Regions from separate parts of the Pseudomonas sp. LBUM1641 genome, predicted to be linked through region 2. Evidence: predicted binding sites of a transcription regulator. Region 2 holds the regulator's gene; the other holds the start of a gene.
The links. The regulator FliA, encoded in region 2, starts transcription of late flagellar genes. The targets are predictions, from matches to a motif close to CTAAAGTTTNNNNNNNNNNNGCCGNTAA.
Positions count from the first base shown of each region.

Region 1 (7,760 bases), 2.0 Mb from region 2:
GGCTTTGCTGAGCAAAGGGTAGGAAGAGGGTGAGTTACTGAAAAAACGCACAGTCATTATCGAGATCCGTAGAGGTCGCTGAAGGCAGATTGAATTGCTTACTGTCTAAGCCGGACTCACGGAAAAAAGCCGCCAAAAATAAATCAGGTGCGACAAAAATAATCAGGCCTGACGCTCCAGGCTCACCCACCAGCGGGTGCGATAGCGCAGACGCACAGGCAGCGTCTGCGGAAGGATCGCCAACAGCTTCTCAGTGTCTTCCAGGCGAAAAACACCCGACAATCGCAAGTCTGCGATATCACTTGAACAGCCCAGATAACCCTGGCGATAACGCCCCACCTCCGCCAGGAAGTCGGCAAGACGCATGTTGCGGGTGACGATCAATCCGTCGGCCCAGGCCCCAGTATCCATATCCGAAGGCGGCGCGAGAACGGCCCCGTTCTGATGCACCACGTAGCTTTCTCCTGCATGCACTTGAGTAAACAGCCCGTCGGCGGTATGCGGTGAGTGAATCGCGACGTTGCCTGAGGCCACGCTCAAGCGTGTGCAATCACCGTCCTGGCGCACCACAAACCGCCCGTCGATGCCTTCGAACAAGCCATGGCGGGTGCGAACCAGCAGCGGTGCGGTTGCGACGGCGCCGCAGGTCACCAGGATTTCCCCGCGTACCAACGTGATCAAGCGTTGCTGCGGGTTGAAGTCCAGGTCCACCGCGCTGTCGGTATTGAGCTGCAGGCGTGTGCCATCCGGCAGTTGCACGCTGCGACGCTCGCCGGTGGTGGTCGCCAGGTCCGAGGTCCAACGCTGCCAGCCGGTGAGGTCTCGACTGGCCCAGGCCGCCGAGCCCATCAACAGCACGCCGGACAACACCTTCAACGCTTGCCGGCGGCCAAGGCGCTGGGCACTGTTCTCCAGCGCCACATGGGCTCCGGGAATCGCCGCCAACTGGCTGCTCAATTCATGCTGCAGCGCCTGCACGCGTTGCCAGGCCAACTCGTGTTCATGATGAGCCTCACGCCAGTGCTCGCACTGCGCCTTCAGCCGGACATTGGCGCGATTGTTACGCAAGCGCAGCATCCAGCTGATGGCCTGCTTGACCACCTGCGGGTCGGGCCCGGAGCGCGCTGCGTTATCCATCGAGGTCATGCCTCATACCGCAGCACATAACAGTGATACAGCGCCTCGGCGACATACCGCTCTACCGAGCGCACCGACACGCCCATCTGCTGCGCAATCTGCTTGTATGTCAGCCCGTCGCACTGAGCCAGTAGAAACGCCTTGCGCACCTTGGGCTTGAGTCCGTCCAGAAGCCGGGCGATGGACTCCAGCAATTCCAGAATCAGCGCACGCTCTTCAGCACTCGGTGCCAAGGCGTCGGGCAAATGCGCGATGGACTCCAGATAGGCGCGCTCGATTTCTTCGCGACGCCAATGATCGATCACCAGGCCTCGGGCGATGGTGCGCAGGAAGGCCCGAGGAGCCTTGAGTTCGAAGCGTTCGGTTTTTTGCAGCAGGCGCACGAACGTGTCCTGCGCCAGGTCTGCCGCATCTGCTGCATTGCCCAGTCGGCTGCGCAGCCAGGTGTTCAGCCAGCCATGATGGTTGCTGTAGAGCGTCTGTACTGCGTACTCGGAAGAGGGCATTCACGCGGCCTGGCAAAGCGTCACAAATGATAATTAGTCGCATTGTCGGTAAGGCTGAAAAATTTTGCAACTCCTGCCACCACAGGCCTACCGCTGGTCGGCTTCTGACGCAAAAAGCAGATGCTTCTCACAAATTCCTAAGATTTATCCTGACTTGGCCGACAGCCTGACGAGCCATGCGTGCACCGAAATAGAGCAGTCACAGAGTCTGCCTATCCCGTTACATGGAATGTTGCATCCGGCACGCTCACCCCCTTTTGGCAAAAAGAAGTCAATGAAATGAATCTCAAGTTCAGTCATAAAATTCTGTTGGCCGCGTCAGGCGTAGTGGTTCTGGCCTTCGCGTTATTCACGTTCTACAACGACTACCTGCAGCGCAATACCATCCGGCAAAACCTGGAATCGTCTATTCAGCAGTCCGGTGAACTGACCGCCAGCAGTGTGCAGAACTGGCTCAGCGGCCGGGTACTGGTACTGGAAAGCCTGGCGCAAAACGTGGCCCACCAAGGCAGTGCTGCCGATCTTCCGGGGTTGGTCGACCAGTCGGCATTTACCTCCAACTTCCAGTTCACCTACGTCGGTTCAACCAACGGCGTGTTCACCCAACGGCCCGACGCCAAAATGCCCGATGGCTACGACCCGCGTCAGCGCCCTTGGTACAAACAAGCCGTGGCCGCCGACAAGACCATGCTCACGCCGCCCTATATGGCAGCGGTAGGTGGGCTGATCGTGACCATCGCGATGCCGGTGAAAAAGAATGGCGAACTGCTTGGCGTGGTTGGCGGTGACCTGAGCTTGCAAACCCTGGTGAAGATCATCAACTCGGTGGATTTCGGCGGCATCGGCCATGCGTTTCTGGTCAGGGGTGACGGCCAGGTGATCGTCAGCCCGGACCAGGACCAAGTGATGAAAAACCTCAAGGACATCTATCCGGGCACCAACGTACGCATCGAGAAGGTCAGCCAGGAAGTGGTCCTCAATGGCCAGGAACGGATTCTGTCCTTCACCCCCATCAGCGGGTTGCCGAATGCCGACTGGTACATCGGCCTGTCGATCGACAAAGACAAAGCCTACGCACCGCTGGGCAAGTTCCGCACCTCGGCATTGATCGCCATGTTTATTGCAGTCGCTGCCATCGCGGTGTTCCTGAGCCTGCTGATACAGGTCTTGATGCGCCCGCTGACCACCATGGGCCGCGCCATGCAGGACATCGCTCAGGGCGAGGGTGACTTGACCCGCCGCCTGACAGTGGAAAGCAAGGACGAGTTCGGTGACTTGGGCAGTGCCTTCAACCAATTCGTCGAGCGTATTCACGCGTCAATTTCCGAAGTTTCCTCGGCCACCCGTCAGGTACATGACCTGTCCCAGCGCGTAATGGCCTCGTCCAACGCATCGATCGTCGGCTCCGACGAGCAAAGCGCCCGTACCAACAGCGTGGCCGCGGCAATCAACGAACTGGGGGCTGCCACTCAGGAAATCGCACGCAACGCCGCTGATGCTTCGCAACACGCCAGCGGTGCCAGCGAGCAGGCTGATGACGGTCGCAAGGTGGTGGAGAAAACCATCCTGGCGATGTCGGAGCTTTCGCAAAAAATCAGCCTGTCGTGCACGCAGATTGAAACCCTGAACGCCAGCACCGACAACATCGGCCACATCCTGGATGTGATCAAAGGCATTTCCCAGCAAACCAACTTGCTGGCCCTCAACGCTGCGATTGAGGCTGCGCGCGCCGGTGAAGCGGGACGTGGGTTTGCCGTGGTAGCGGATGAAGTCCGCAACCTGGCGCACCGCACCCAGGAGTCGGCAGAAGAGATCCATAAAATGATCACCTCGCTGCAGATCGGCTCGCGTGAGGCCGTGACCACGATGAACGCCAGCCAGACCTCCAGCGAAGAAAGCGTCGAGGTCGCCAACCAGGCCGGTGAACGCCTGGTCAGCGTGACTCAGCGGATCGTCGAGATCGACGGCATGAACCAGTCGGTAGCGGCCGCCACCGAGGAACAGACTGCCGTGGTGGAAACCCTCAACGTCGACATCAACCAGATCAACCTGCTGAACCAGCAAGGCGTGGCCAACCTCAACGAAACCTTGAAGGATTGCGACGCGTTGTCTCAACAAGCCAACCGGCTGAAGCAGTTGGTCGACAGTTTCAAAATCTGATGATTAACCTGTAGGAGCGAGCTTGCTCGCGAAGAACGTCAACGATAACGCAGCGCTATCAGATAGCCCGTGTTGCCTATTCGTTTTTCGCGAGCAGGCTCGCTCCTACAGTTTTAGCCAAGCATCGCTCGCACATTCTCCAGCGCGCTGTCAGCGAATGCCTGCACGAACGGCTCAAACTCTTCCACACGCTGTTCAACCGGTTCGGCGATGATCGTCCAGGTGACCCGTGAGCAGCCCTCTCCCAATGCTTCGACATCCATGGCTGCCCACAGGCGTGCCACGCCCAAGGTGTTGTAAATCGTTGTCCAGGTCATGTGCATGGCCTGCTCGTCCCGGCTGTTGAGTTGTTCCACCACCAGATTTCCATCGTGGAAGAACTTCTTGCGCAGCGATCCCGTGCCCGCTCCGGTCATTTCGATGTGCGACAAGGCGGGGATAAATTTATCAAATCCAGAAAAATCACCGACTACCGCCCACGCATGGGCGGCATCGCAAGCAACCATTACTGAAGACACCACAGGCTTGCCGCAAGGGTTACGAATCAACGTATCGGGTTTCATAGGGTTTCCTTCAATTGAGAGCCTGGTCGCAGGAAACCGATGCTCTTGAGGTACTCGCAGCCCATGCGTAACAGCGCCGGATTTTTTTCGGGGTAGTGCGTGCCCATCTGCTCGACGCCATGTTGTGCGTTGTCATGCCGGATCATTGAGGTATCGCCGATGTCCTCGCCTACGCCATTCAGGTAGAAACCCAGTACGCCGAACAATGCATTGCGGCTATCCACCGTGTGCAGGTGACGTTGCCAGTGGGCGACGCTCACCAGTTCGAATGCATGGCCTGCCTGGCGAAAGGCGTCGACGTAGGATTCCCAGCTCAAGGGTTGCGGGTTGTGCAGGTTGAACACGGTTCCTCCATCACGACAGCGGCCGCTGTGGAACGCAACAAACCGGGCAAGAAAGTCCACGGGCATCAAGTCAAAGTTCAGCTTGAGGCTGGGCACCAGGCCCAGTTGGAGTGAGCCTTTGAGCATCAACATCAGGCGATTTTTCTGTGGTTCGCAGACACCGCTGCGGCTGTTAAAACTGATGTTTCCGGGGCGATGGATATTGACCCACGCTCCTTGCTCGGCGGCGCGCCCCAGCAAGCGCTCCGCGACCCATTTGGACAGGTTGTAGCCATTCTGGATGTAAAGCGGCGGGGTGGCGGCGTGGGTCTCGAGTACCTGCCCTTGGGCATCGATGCTGCTGGCCGCCGACAGCGTGGAGATAAAGTTGAAGACTTTTTTGCAGCGGGTTTCACACAGGCGCAGGCATTCCAGCACCGGTTCGACGTTGTCCTTGGCCAGCGTGGCGTAATCCATCACATGATTGACGTGGGCGGCGTTGTGCACCAGCACGCCGAACGCCCCGGCGAGGTAGTCATATGCCTGGCTGGACAAGCCAAGGCGCGGCTGACTGATGTCGGCGGCATACACCCGGACTCGGCTCAGGTCCAGGTGTTCCAGGCGGTACTCACGCAGCGCCTCGGCGAACCGTGCGGTCGCCGAATGTCCGGGGTGCTCGCGCACCAGGCACGCCACTTCAAGTGCGCCCTCGGCCAGCAGCGCCTCGACGATATGCACCCCGAGAAAACTGTTGGCCCCGGTCACGATCACCCTGCGGCGTTCTCCCGCCTGGTCCGCCGGCAATGTCTGCACGTCCAGCTCACGGAAGGTACCCCGGGTGGCCTGGCCGGTCGGTGCTTCGGGTGGTGCATCGTCACCCATCAGCGTCGCGAGAGTGCGGACCGTGGGGGTCTCAAAAAAACGGCTGAGGGAGAGGCTGCGCCCGAACTGCTCGCGAATGCGCAGCAGCATCGTCGACAGGAGGATGGAATGGCCACCGAGATTGAAGAAGCTTTCATCCGTCGACAACTGCATGGCCGGCACGCCCAGCAACTCGCTCCACAGGTTGAGCAACTGCACTTGCATCGGCGTGTGCGGTTCGCCGTGAGTGGTGGCCGGCAGCGGTTGAGTCGGTAGCGTAAGCAATGCCTGGCGGTCGACCTTTCCGTTGGGCGTGCACGGCATGCTCGCAAGCTCTGTGCACAGCGTGGGTTGCAGATAGTCCGGCAGTGTTTGCCGGGCATGCTGCTTCAGTGCAGTCAGGGCGTCTGGTGTTTCGGGCTGGGCAACAAAGGCCAGGATTCGCCGATGATGATCAATCACGACTGCCACTTGGCGAAACAGCTGACTGCTACGCAGGCAATGTTCGACCTCTTGCGGCTCGACCCGGAAGCCACGGATCTTCACTTGCTGATCCCGTCGCCCGCCCAGTTCGATCCCGCTTTGCGTCCACTTCGCCAGATCGCCGCTGCGATAGGCCCGCAAGGCCTGACCGTCGGGCAGCGCCAGGTGTACGAAATGCTCGGCGGTCTGCCGAGGCTGGTTAAGGTAACCCAGGCTGACGCCAGGGCCGACGATGTACAGCTCGCCCATCACCTGTTCGTCCACCGGTTGTAGCTGCTCGTCGAGGATCAGTACCTGGCTGTTGGCGATGGGGGTGCCGAGGTTGCGGTTACTGTCGCCTGGCAGCAACGTGCGGTGGGTCGCCAACACGGTGGCTTCGGTGGGGCCATAGAAGTTGTGCAGGCGACACTGCCCCGCCAGTTGCTCGATGACATAGGGCTCGCATAGATCACCGCCGGTGATCACATGGGCCAGGCCAAGGGGTTGATCCAGCGGCAGGATGCTCAGCAACGCGGGAGGCAGGAAGGCGTGAGTGATGCGCTGTTGGCGGATCAGCTCCACCAGTTGCTGCGGGTCGCGACGCTGGTCCTCACTGGGCACGATCAACTCTGCGCCCGCTATCAGGCCCGCGAAGATATCAATCAGTGAAGAGTCAAAACTCAAGGGCGAGAATTGTAAGACGCGGCTCTGTTCGTTCAGTTGTACCTGGCCGCCGAACCAGCTGGTGAAGTGGGCCAGGTTGTACTGACTGAGCAGCACGCCTTTGGGCTGGCCAGTGGTGCCCGAGGTATGGAGCACCATGCAGGGGGCGTCCATAGGCGGGCGCTGGCGCAATAACGGCGGGTTGTCGTGGGTGTCGAGGGTACTGACATCCACTGCAGAAAAACCGTCCCGCAGTGGATGCTTGCCATCATCCAGCAGCACCGAGACGTTGGCGTTTTCCAGCATGGCTTGCTGGCGTTGCAGCGGGTGGCCCTGCTCCAACGGAAGGTACACCGCGCCGCAGGCCAGCACCGCGAGGATGCTGGCGTACAGATCAAGGGACTTGCCCAGGCAGACGCCGATCACCGGCGGCGTGTCGCAGGACCCAAGCAGAGGCCCTAAGTGCTGTCGGATCGCCAGGCTCTTGCGATGCAACTGTCGATAACTCAGCACGCTGCCAGCGATATTCAGCGCCGGCCGGTCGGCGAAGGTTTGAAGACTGCTTTCCAGTCGTTCGATCATTGGCACCTGGGCTTGCTGCCACAACACCGCATCGGCGGTCTGGTTAAAGCGATGCAGGTACGCCAGCGATGCGAGCGCTTGCAGGCTGTGTTCCGGATCATCGGAGGCGACCGTCGTCTGCGAGAAATAGCTCGGGTCTCGGGAGAACCCGCTCACCTGCTGGGCCACCCATTCCACCAAGTCGCTTACTGCCTGTTGACGCAACCGTTGACCATTCCCACAGGCTTCGCCGGCAACGTTCAGAGTCGCCAGAAGTCGCCGTGAGCGGGCGTAACACCTGAACTGCAGGGCTGGCAGCCGGCAGTCTGTCAACGCTGCCATACTCAAGCGCAGGCTCATCAATGCCGTGCAGGCCAAGCCTGGCGGCACCTCCTCGCTACCGTCATCAATCAGCAGATCGACGTGGGTCACGTCCTGTGCTCGCACCAACCCATGACCGTATTGCGCCAGCGTCTTACTGATTTCATTCAACGCTGCACTGGAGCCCGTCAGCCCAATCTTCA
Region 1 covers NZ_CP166815.1:130,407-138,166, forward strand. Annotated here, with positions in the region: gene ACA046_RS00630 (TonB-dependent siderophore receptor) at 1-57, opposite strand, end outside; gene ACA046_RS00635 (FecR domain-containing protein) at 163-1,146, opposite strand; gene ACA046_RS00640 (sigma-70 family RNA polymerase sigma factor) at 1,143-1,643, opposite strand; gene ACA046_RS00645 (methyl-accepting chemotaxis protein) at 1,923-3,803, shown strand; gene ACA046_RS00650 (SRPBCC family protein) at 3,917-4,366, opposite strand; gene ACA046_RS00655 (amino acid adenylation domain-containing protein) at 4,363-7,760, opposite strand, start outside.
Region 1: a site for FliA is predicted at 1,781-1,808, ahead of ACA046_RS00645 (methyl-accepting chemotaxis protein). Genes of this name have one in related genera too.

Region 2 (7,760 bases):
CGCGATAACGCGACTGGCGCATGGCGATCGACTTGAGCTTGCTGGCCACCGGCAACAACACCAGGTTGGCACTGGCCACGCCGTAGATGGTGGCGACGAACGCCACGGCAATCCCGCTGCCCAGTTGCGACGGATCGGCCAGGTTGCCCATCACGTGGATCAAGCCCATCACCGCACCGATGATGCCGATGGTCGGCGCGTAGCCGCCCATGCTTTCAAAGACTTTGGCGGCGTTGATGTCGCGGCTTTCCTGGGTGTAGAAATCCACTTCCAGGATGCTGCGAATCGCTTCCGGCTCGGCGCCGTCCACCAGCAATTGCAAGCCTTTGCGTGCGTAGCTGTCGGGCTCGGCATCGGCCACGCCTTCCAGGCCCAGCAGGCCTTCCTTGCGCGCTGTGAGGCTCCAGTTAACCACGCGGTCGATGCCACCCGGCAAGTCGACACGTGGCGGGAAAATAATCCAGATAAGGATCTGCATCGCGCGCTTGAACGAACTCATGGGCGATTGCAGCAAGGCTGCGCCCACGGTGCCGCCGATCACGATCAACGCCGCCGGGCCGTTGGCCAGGGCACCCAGGTGGCCGCCTTCGAGGTAGTTGCCGCCGATAATCGCGACAAACGCCATGATGATGCCAATCAGGCTCAATACATCCATTACAGGCAGGCCTCCACCAGATGCTTGCCGATGTCGTCCAGGCTGTAGACGGCGTCGGCCAGGTCGGCTTTGACGATGGCCATGGGCATGCCATAGATCACGCAGCTGGCTTCATCCTGGGCCCAGATCGCGCTGCCGCCCTGCTTGAGCAAACGTGCGCCTTCGCGGCCGTCGGCACCCATGCCGGTCAAGACCACCGCCAGAACTTTGTCGCCGTAGGACTTGGCTGCGGAACCGAAGGTGATATCCACACACGGCTTGTAGTTCAGGCGCTCGTCACCCGGCAGGATTTTGATCGCGCCACGGCCATCGACCATCATCTGCTTGCCGCCAGGGGCCAGCAGCGCGAGACCCGGGCGCAGGATGTCGCCATCCTCGGCTTCCTTGACGCTGATGCGGCACAGCTTGTCCAGGCGCTCGGCAAAGGCCTTGGTGAACGCGGCCGGCATGTGCTGGATCAACACGATCGGGGCCGGGAAGTTGGCCGGCAGTTGGGTCAACACCCGCTGCAAGGCAACCGGGCCGCCGGTGGAGGTACCGATGGCCACCAGCTTGTAGGCTTTGCGCTTGGGAGCAGGCGAATGCGCCGTGGGCGCAGCCGTACGCACAGGCGCTGCGGCCGGACGCGCAACCGGCGCAGGCGCCGGGCGACCAAAGGTGCTCGGGGCTGCCGGGGGCGGTGTAACAGGTGCCGGCGCCGGCGCACTGAACAGGCTGCGACGGTTACTGCGGGAGATGCTGTGCACCTTCTCGCAGAGCATCTGCTTGACCTTCTCGGGGTTGCGCGAGATGTCTTCGAAATTCTTCGGCAGGAAGTCCACCGCGCCGGCGTCCAGCGCATCCAGGGTGACCCGGGCGCCTTCGTGGGTCAGCGAGGAGAACATCAACACCGGAGTCGGGCAGCGCTGCATGATGTGCCGCACCGCCGTGATGCCGTCCATCATCGGCATCTCGTAGTCCATGGTGATCACGTCTGGCTTGAGGGCCATGGCCTGATCGATCGCCTCTTTGCCGTTGGTGGCCGTACCGACCACCTGGATATTGGAATCCGATGAAAGAATTTCCGAGACGCGGCGGCGGAAGAAACCTGAATCGTCCACCACCAGGACCTTGACTACCATAAACACTCCGTTAGGCCGGGCGAGGGACAACCGCCCTGCCCGGGCCGAATCAAATACGCCGTGCGGCGTAACGCTTGAGCATGCTCGGAACATCCAGAATCAGCGCGATCCGACCGTCACCGGTAATGGTCGCACCCGACATGCCCGGGGTTCCCTGCAGCATTTTGCCCAAAGGCTTGATGACCACTTCTTCCTGGCCCACCAGTTGATCGACGACAAAGCCGATACGCTGGGTGCCCACGGAAAGAATCACCACATGGCCTTCGCGCTGCTCTTCATGCTTGGCCGAAGCCACCAGCCAGCGCTTGAGGTAGAACAGTGGCAGCGCCTTATCGCGCACGATCACCACTTCCTGGCCGTCCACTACGTTGGTGCGCGACAGGTCGAGGTGGAAGATTTCGTTGACGTTGACCAGCGGGAAGGCGAACGCCTGGTTGCCCAACATCACCATCAGGGTTGGCATGATCGCCAGGGTCAACGGCACCTTGATGACGATCTTCGAGCCTTGGCCCTTGGTCGAGTAAATGTTGATCGAGCCGTTGAGCTGGCTGATCTTGGTCTTCACCACGTCCATGCCCACGCCACGGCCCGACACGTCGGAAATCTCGGTCTTGGTGGAGAAGCCCGGGGCGAAGATCAGGTTGTAGCACTCGGTGTCAGTGAGACGGTCGGCGGCGTCCTTGTCCATCACGCCACGCTTGACCGCGATGCCCCGCAGGATATTCGGGTCCATGCCTTTGCCGTCATCGGTGATCGACAGCAGGATATGGTCGCCTTCCTGTTCGGCCGCCAGGATCACTTTGCCCAGACGGTTCTTGCCCGAAGCTTCACGTTCTTCCGGGGACTCGATGCCGTGGTCGACAGCGTTGCGCACCAAGTGGACCAGCGGGTCGGCCAGGGCCTCGACAAGGTTTTTGTCGAGGTCGGTTTCTTCACCCACCAGTTCCAGGTTGATCTCTTTCTTGAGCTGGCGTGCCAGGTCGCGAACCAGACGCGGGAAGCGGCCGAAGACTTTCTTGATCGGCTGCATCCGGGTCTTCATGACAGCGGTTTGCAGGTCGGCGGTGACCACGTCGAGGTTCGACACGGCCTTTTGCATGGCCTCATCGCCGCTGTTCAGGCCCAGGCGCACCAGGCGGTTACGCACCAGCACCAGTTCGCCGACCATGTTCATGATGTCGTCCAGGCGCGCGGTATCAACCCGCACGGTGGTTTCGGCTTCACTGGCTGGTTGCTTGTCTGCGGCCGGAGCAGCAGCGGCACGCGCGGGCGCGGGCGCCGGTGCAGGTTTTGCAGCCACCGGTGCAGCGGCCTTGGCAGCCACCGGAGCCGGCGTTGCAACCGCAGTGGCCGCTGTAGCAGCCGGTGCAGCAGCGCCGGCCACTTCGGTGAACTTGCCCTTGCCATGCAGTTCATCCAGCAGGGCTTCGAATTCGTGATCGGAGATCAGTCCATCGGCAGCCGGTGCAGCGGCAGCAGCAGCGGCGGGTGCGGCAGGTGCAGCGACTGCTGCAGCAACTTCCGGCAGTGCATCGGCAGCAAACGAGCCTTTGCCATGCAACTGGTCCAGCAACGCTTCAAATTCGTCATCGGTGATTTCGTTGCTGGCAGGCGCCGCTGCTTCCGCTGGCGCTGGCGCTGCGGCCACCGCGTCCGGGGCAAACTGGCCCTTGCCGTGCAACTGGTCGAGCAATGACTCGAACTCGGCGTCGGTAATGTCTTCGGTGGTCGGCACCATGGCCGGCGCACTGGCCGCCGGAGCTTCGGCTTCGGCCTTGACGGCGTTCAGCGAGTCCAGCAGTTGTTCGAATTCGCTGTCGGTCACGTCGCCCGCAGGCTCGGCGACAGGCTCAGCCACCGCCTCGACCACCGGCGCATTGGCCGCAGGTTCTGCCAGGCGCGCCAGGGCGGCCAGCAGTTCCGGGGTGGCGGCCGTGATCGGTGCACGTTCGCGCACTTCACTGAACATGCCGTTGACCGCGTCCAGCGCTTCCAGGATCACGTCCATCAGTTCCGAGTCGACGTGCCGCTCACCCTTGCGCAGGATGTCGAACACGTTCTCGGCGATGTGACAGCACTCCACCAGCTCGTGGAGCTGGAGGAAGCCGGCGCCCCCTTTTACAGTGTGAAAACCGCGAAAAATTGCATTGAGCAGGTTCGCATCATCCGGTCGGCTTTCCAGCTCGACCAGTTGTTCGGACAGTTGCTCTAAAATTTCGCCGGCCTCTACAAGGAAATCCTGAAGGATTTCTTCATCGGCGCCGAAGCTCATGGGTGTGCTCCTTAGAAGCCTAAACTGGACAGCAAATCGTCTACGTCGTCTTGCCCGGATACAACGTCTTCACGTTTATCGGCATGAATCTGCGGACCTTCACCCTTGGCGAGGTGTTTTTGTGGATCTTTTTCAGAAAGGATCGCTTCGCGGTCATGTTCGATGCCGGCAAACCGGTCAACTTGACCCGCCATCAACACCAGTTTGAGCAGGTTGCTTTCCACTTCGGTGACCAGTTGGGTCACGCGCTTGATCACCTGACCGGTGAGGTCCTGGTAGTCCTGGGCCAGCAGAATGTCATTGAGGTTGCTGGAAACCGTGCGGTTTTCCTGCTCGCTGCGGGACAAAAAGCCTTCAACCCGACGCGCCAGCTCACGAAACTCTTCAGCGCCCACTTCCCGACGCATGAACCGGCCCCAGTCAGTGCTCAGGGCCTTGGCTTCACTGGCCATACCGTTGACCAGAGGCGTGGCGTTTTCCACCAGGTCCATGGTGCGGTTGGCCGCCGCCTCAGTCAGCCTGACCACATAGGACAGGCGTTCGGTGGCATCCGTGATCTGCGAGATTTCTTCGGCCTGGGGCATGTGCGGGTCAATCTGAAAATTGACAATCGCACTGTGCAACTCACGGGTGAGCTTGCCCACTTCCTGGTACAGGCCGCGGTCACGGGTCTGGTTGAGCTCATGGATTAACTGCACCGCGTCACCGAACTGGCCTTTTTCTAGGCTTTCGACGAGTTGGTGGGCATGTTTTTTCAGGGTCGACTCGAAGTCGGCCTGCGATGATTCTTTATGCTCCATAGCTCCCCCGTGGCAGCATCAATGACCGATGCGTTCGAAGATCTTTTCGATCTTCTCTTTCAAGGCCAGTGCAGTGAATGGCTTGACCACGTAGCCGTTAACCCCGGCTTGGGCGGCTTCGATGATCTGTTCACGCTTGGCTTCAGCGGTCACCATCAGCACAGGCAGGCTGCGCAGTTTTTCATCCGCGCGCACGTGGCGCAGCAGATCGATACCGGTCATGCCCGGCATGTTCCAGTCCGTTACCAGAAAGTCAATGCTCCCGCTGTTGAGGATCGGAATCGCCGTAATGCCGTCATCCGCCTCGACCGTGTTAGTGAACCCAAGGTCACGCAACAGGTTTTTTATGATCCGCCGCATCGTTGAGAAGTCATCAACGATGAGGATTTTCATGTTCTTGTCCAATTCGACCTCCAAGCAGTCTTAAACGCGCCCAGCACCTGGGCGCGCCATATCAATCAACAGGCGTTACACAAAAAGGACTACCGGGGGCGCACCACGGGCCAAGCCCGTCCGGGCGCAGCGCCCGGACGGTATCGTTCGCAGTGTCCCCACACTGCCTGTCAGCGCGCTCGCCACTCTCCCAAACGCCCCCGCAAGCGGGCCGCGCACTGGCTGTGTAACTGGCTGACTCGCGATTCGCTGACTCCCAGGACCTCACCGATTTCCTTGAGGTTCAGCTCTTCGTCGTAGTACAGCGCCAACACCAGTCGCTCACGCTCCGGCAAATTGGCAATCGCGTCCGCCAGCGCAGTCTGGAAGCGTTCATCTTCCAGATCGCGTGACGGTTCGAGATGAGCACTCGCGCCGTCCTCGTGCAGCCCTTCATGTTCGCCGTCCTGCAAAAGGTCGTCGAAACTGAACAGGCGGCTGCCCAAGGTATCGTTCAAAATCCCGTAGTAATCGTCGAGACTCAATTGGAGTTCGGCCGCAACTTCATGATCTTTAGCGTCGCGACCGGTTTTTGCTTCAATTGAGCGAATTGCGTCACTTACCATGCGCGTATTGCGGTGTACCGAACGCGGCGCCCAATCACCTTTACGCACTTCATCGAGCATGGCCCCACGGATACGAATACCCGCGTATGTCTCGAAACTTGCGCCCTTGCTCGCGTCGTATTTGGTCGACACTTCGAGCAAGCCGATCATCCCGGCCTGGATCAAGTCTTCGACCTGGACACTGGCGGGCAGGCGCGCCAGCAAGTGATAGGCAATGCGCTTGACCAGGGGCGCATAGCGCTCGATCAATTCGACTTGACTGTCACGTGCCGACTTCTTGTAAAGGTTGTAGCCGCTGGCTGTCATAGCACCGGTCCTGCGCTCGTCTGATGCACCAATCGCTCGACGAAAAACTCCAGATGCCCACGCGGGTTGGCGGGCAACGGCCAGGTATCGACCTTCTGGGCAATAGCCTTGAACGCCAATGCGCACTTCGAACGAGGGAACGCTTCATAGACCGCACGCTGCTTTTGCACGGCCTTGCGTACGCATTCGTCGTAGGGAACTGCGCCAACGTATTGTAAGGCGACATCGAGGAAGCGATCTGTGACCTTGGTCAACTTGGCGAACAGATTCCGGCCTTCCTGGGGGCTTTGGGCCATGTTGGCCAGCACGCGGAAGCGGTTCATGCCGTAGTCGCGGTTGAGCAGTTTGATCAGCGCGTAGGCGTCGGTGATCGAGGTCGGTTCGTCGCACACCACCAGCAACACTTCCTGGGCTGCGCGCACGAAGCTGACCACGGACTCGCCGATCCCGGCGGCGGTGTCGATCACCAGCACGTCGAGGTTGTCGCCAATGTCGCTGAACGCCTGAATCAGGCCGGCATGCTGCGCCGGGCTCAGGTGCACCATGCTCTGGGTGCCGGACGCGGCCGGCACGATGCGAATCCCGCCGGGGCCTTGCAACAGTACGTCGCGCAGCTCACAGCGGCCTTCGATGACATCGGCCAGGGTATGTTTGGGCGTCAGTCCCAGCAGAACGTCAACGTTCGCCAGACCCAGGTCAGCATCCAGCAGCATGACGCGACGGCCAAGCTCTGCCAGGGCCAGGGACAAATTCACTGACACGTTAGTTTTTCCGACGCCACCTTTGCCGCCGGTCACCGCGATCACCTGTACGGGATGCATGCTGCCCATTTTATTTCTTTACCTTGTCTTGCTTAGACGCAGGCTACATGACTTGGCCGCGCGAACTGCTGGCAGACCATCGATGTAGATACTTTGCACTGTCATTTGTAAATTAAAGGCCATGTTGCCTCAGCCGACACGTTTGTTCGGGCTGTGGTAGAGGTCAGCAAACATGTCAGCCATCGCTTCCTCACTGGGTTCTTCCTGCATTTGCACGCTGACAGCCCGGCTGACCAACTGATGACGGCGCGGCAGATGCAAATCATCCGGAATCCGCGGCCCGTCGGTCAGGTAAGCAACCGGTAATTCATGACTGATGGCCAGGCTCAACACTTCGCCCAGGCTCGCCGTCTCATCCAGTTTAGTCAGGATGCAGCCCGCCAGCCCACAGCGCTTGTAGCTGTGATAGGCGGCGGTCAATACCTGCTTCTGGCTGGTGGTAGCAAGTACCAAGTAGTTTCTGGATTTGATCCCGCGCCCGGCCAGGCTTTCCAGCTGCATGCGCAGGGCCGGGTCGCTGGCTTGCAGGCCGGCGGTGTCGATCAGCACCACGCGCTTGCGCAGCAGTGGATCGAGGGCGTTGGCCAGGGACTGGCCCGGGTCGACGTGGGTCACCGGCACATTGAGAATGCGGCCCAGGGTCTTGAGCTGTTCCTGGGCGCCAATGCGGTAGCTGTCCATGCTCACCAGCGCGATGTTCTGTGCGCCGTACTTGAGCACGTAACGTGCGGCCAGCTTGGCCAGGGTGGTGGTCTTGCCCATGCCGGCAGGGCCGACCATGGCAATC
Region 2 covers NZ_CP166815.1:5,223,262-5,231,021, forward strand. Annotated here, with positions in the region: gene ACA046_RS23880 (flagellar motor protein) at 1-655, opposite strand, end outside; gene ACA046_RS23885 (protein-glutamate methylesterase/protein-glutamine glutaminase) at 655-1,776, opposite strand; gene ACA046_RS23890 (chemotaxis protein CheA) at 1,826-4,048, opposite strand; gene ACA046_RS23895 (protein phosphatase CheZ) at 4,060-4,848, opposite strand; gene ACA046_RS23900 (chemotaxis response regulator CheY) at 4,867-5,241, opposite strand; gene fliA (RNA polymerase sigma factor FliA) at 5,412-6,152, opposite strand; gene fleN (flagellar synthesis regulator FleN) at 6,149-6,982, opposite strand; gene flhF (flagellar biosynthesis GTPase FlhF) at 7,103-7,760, opposite strand, start outside.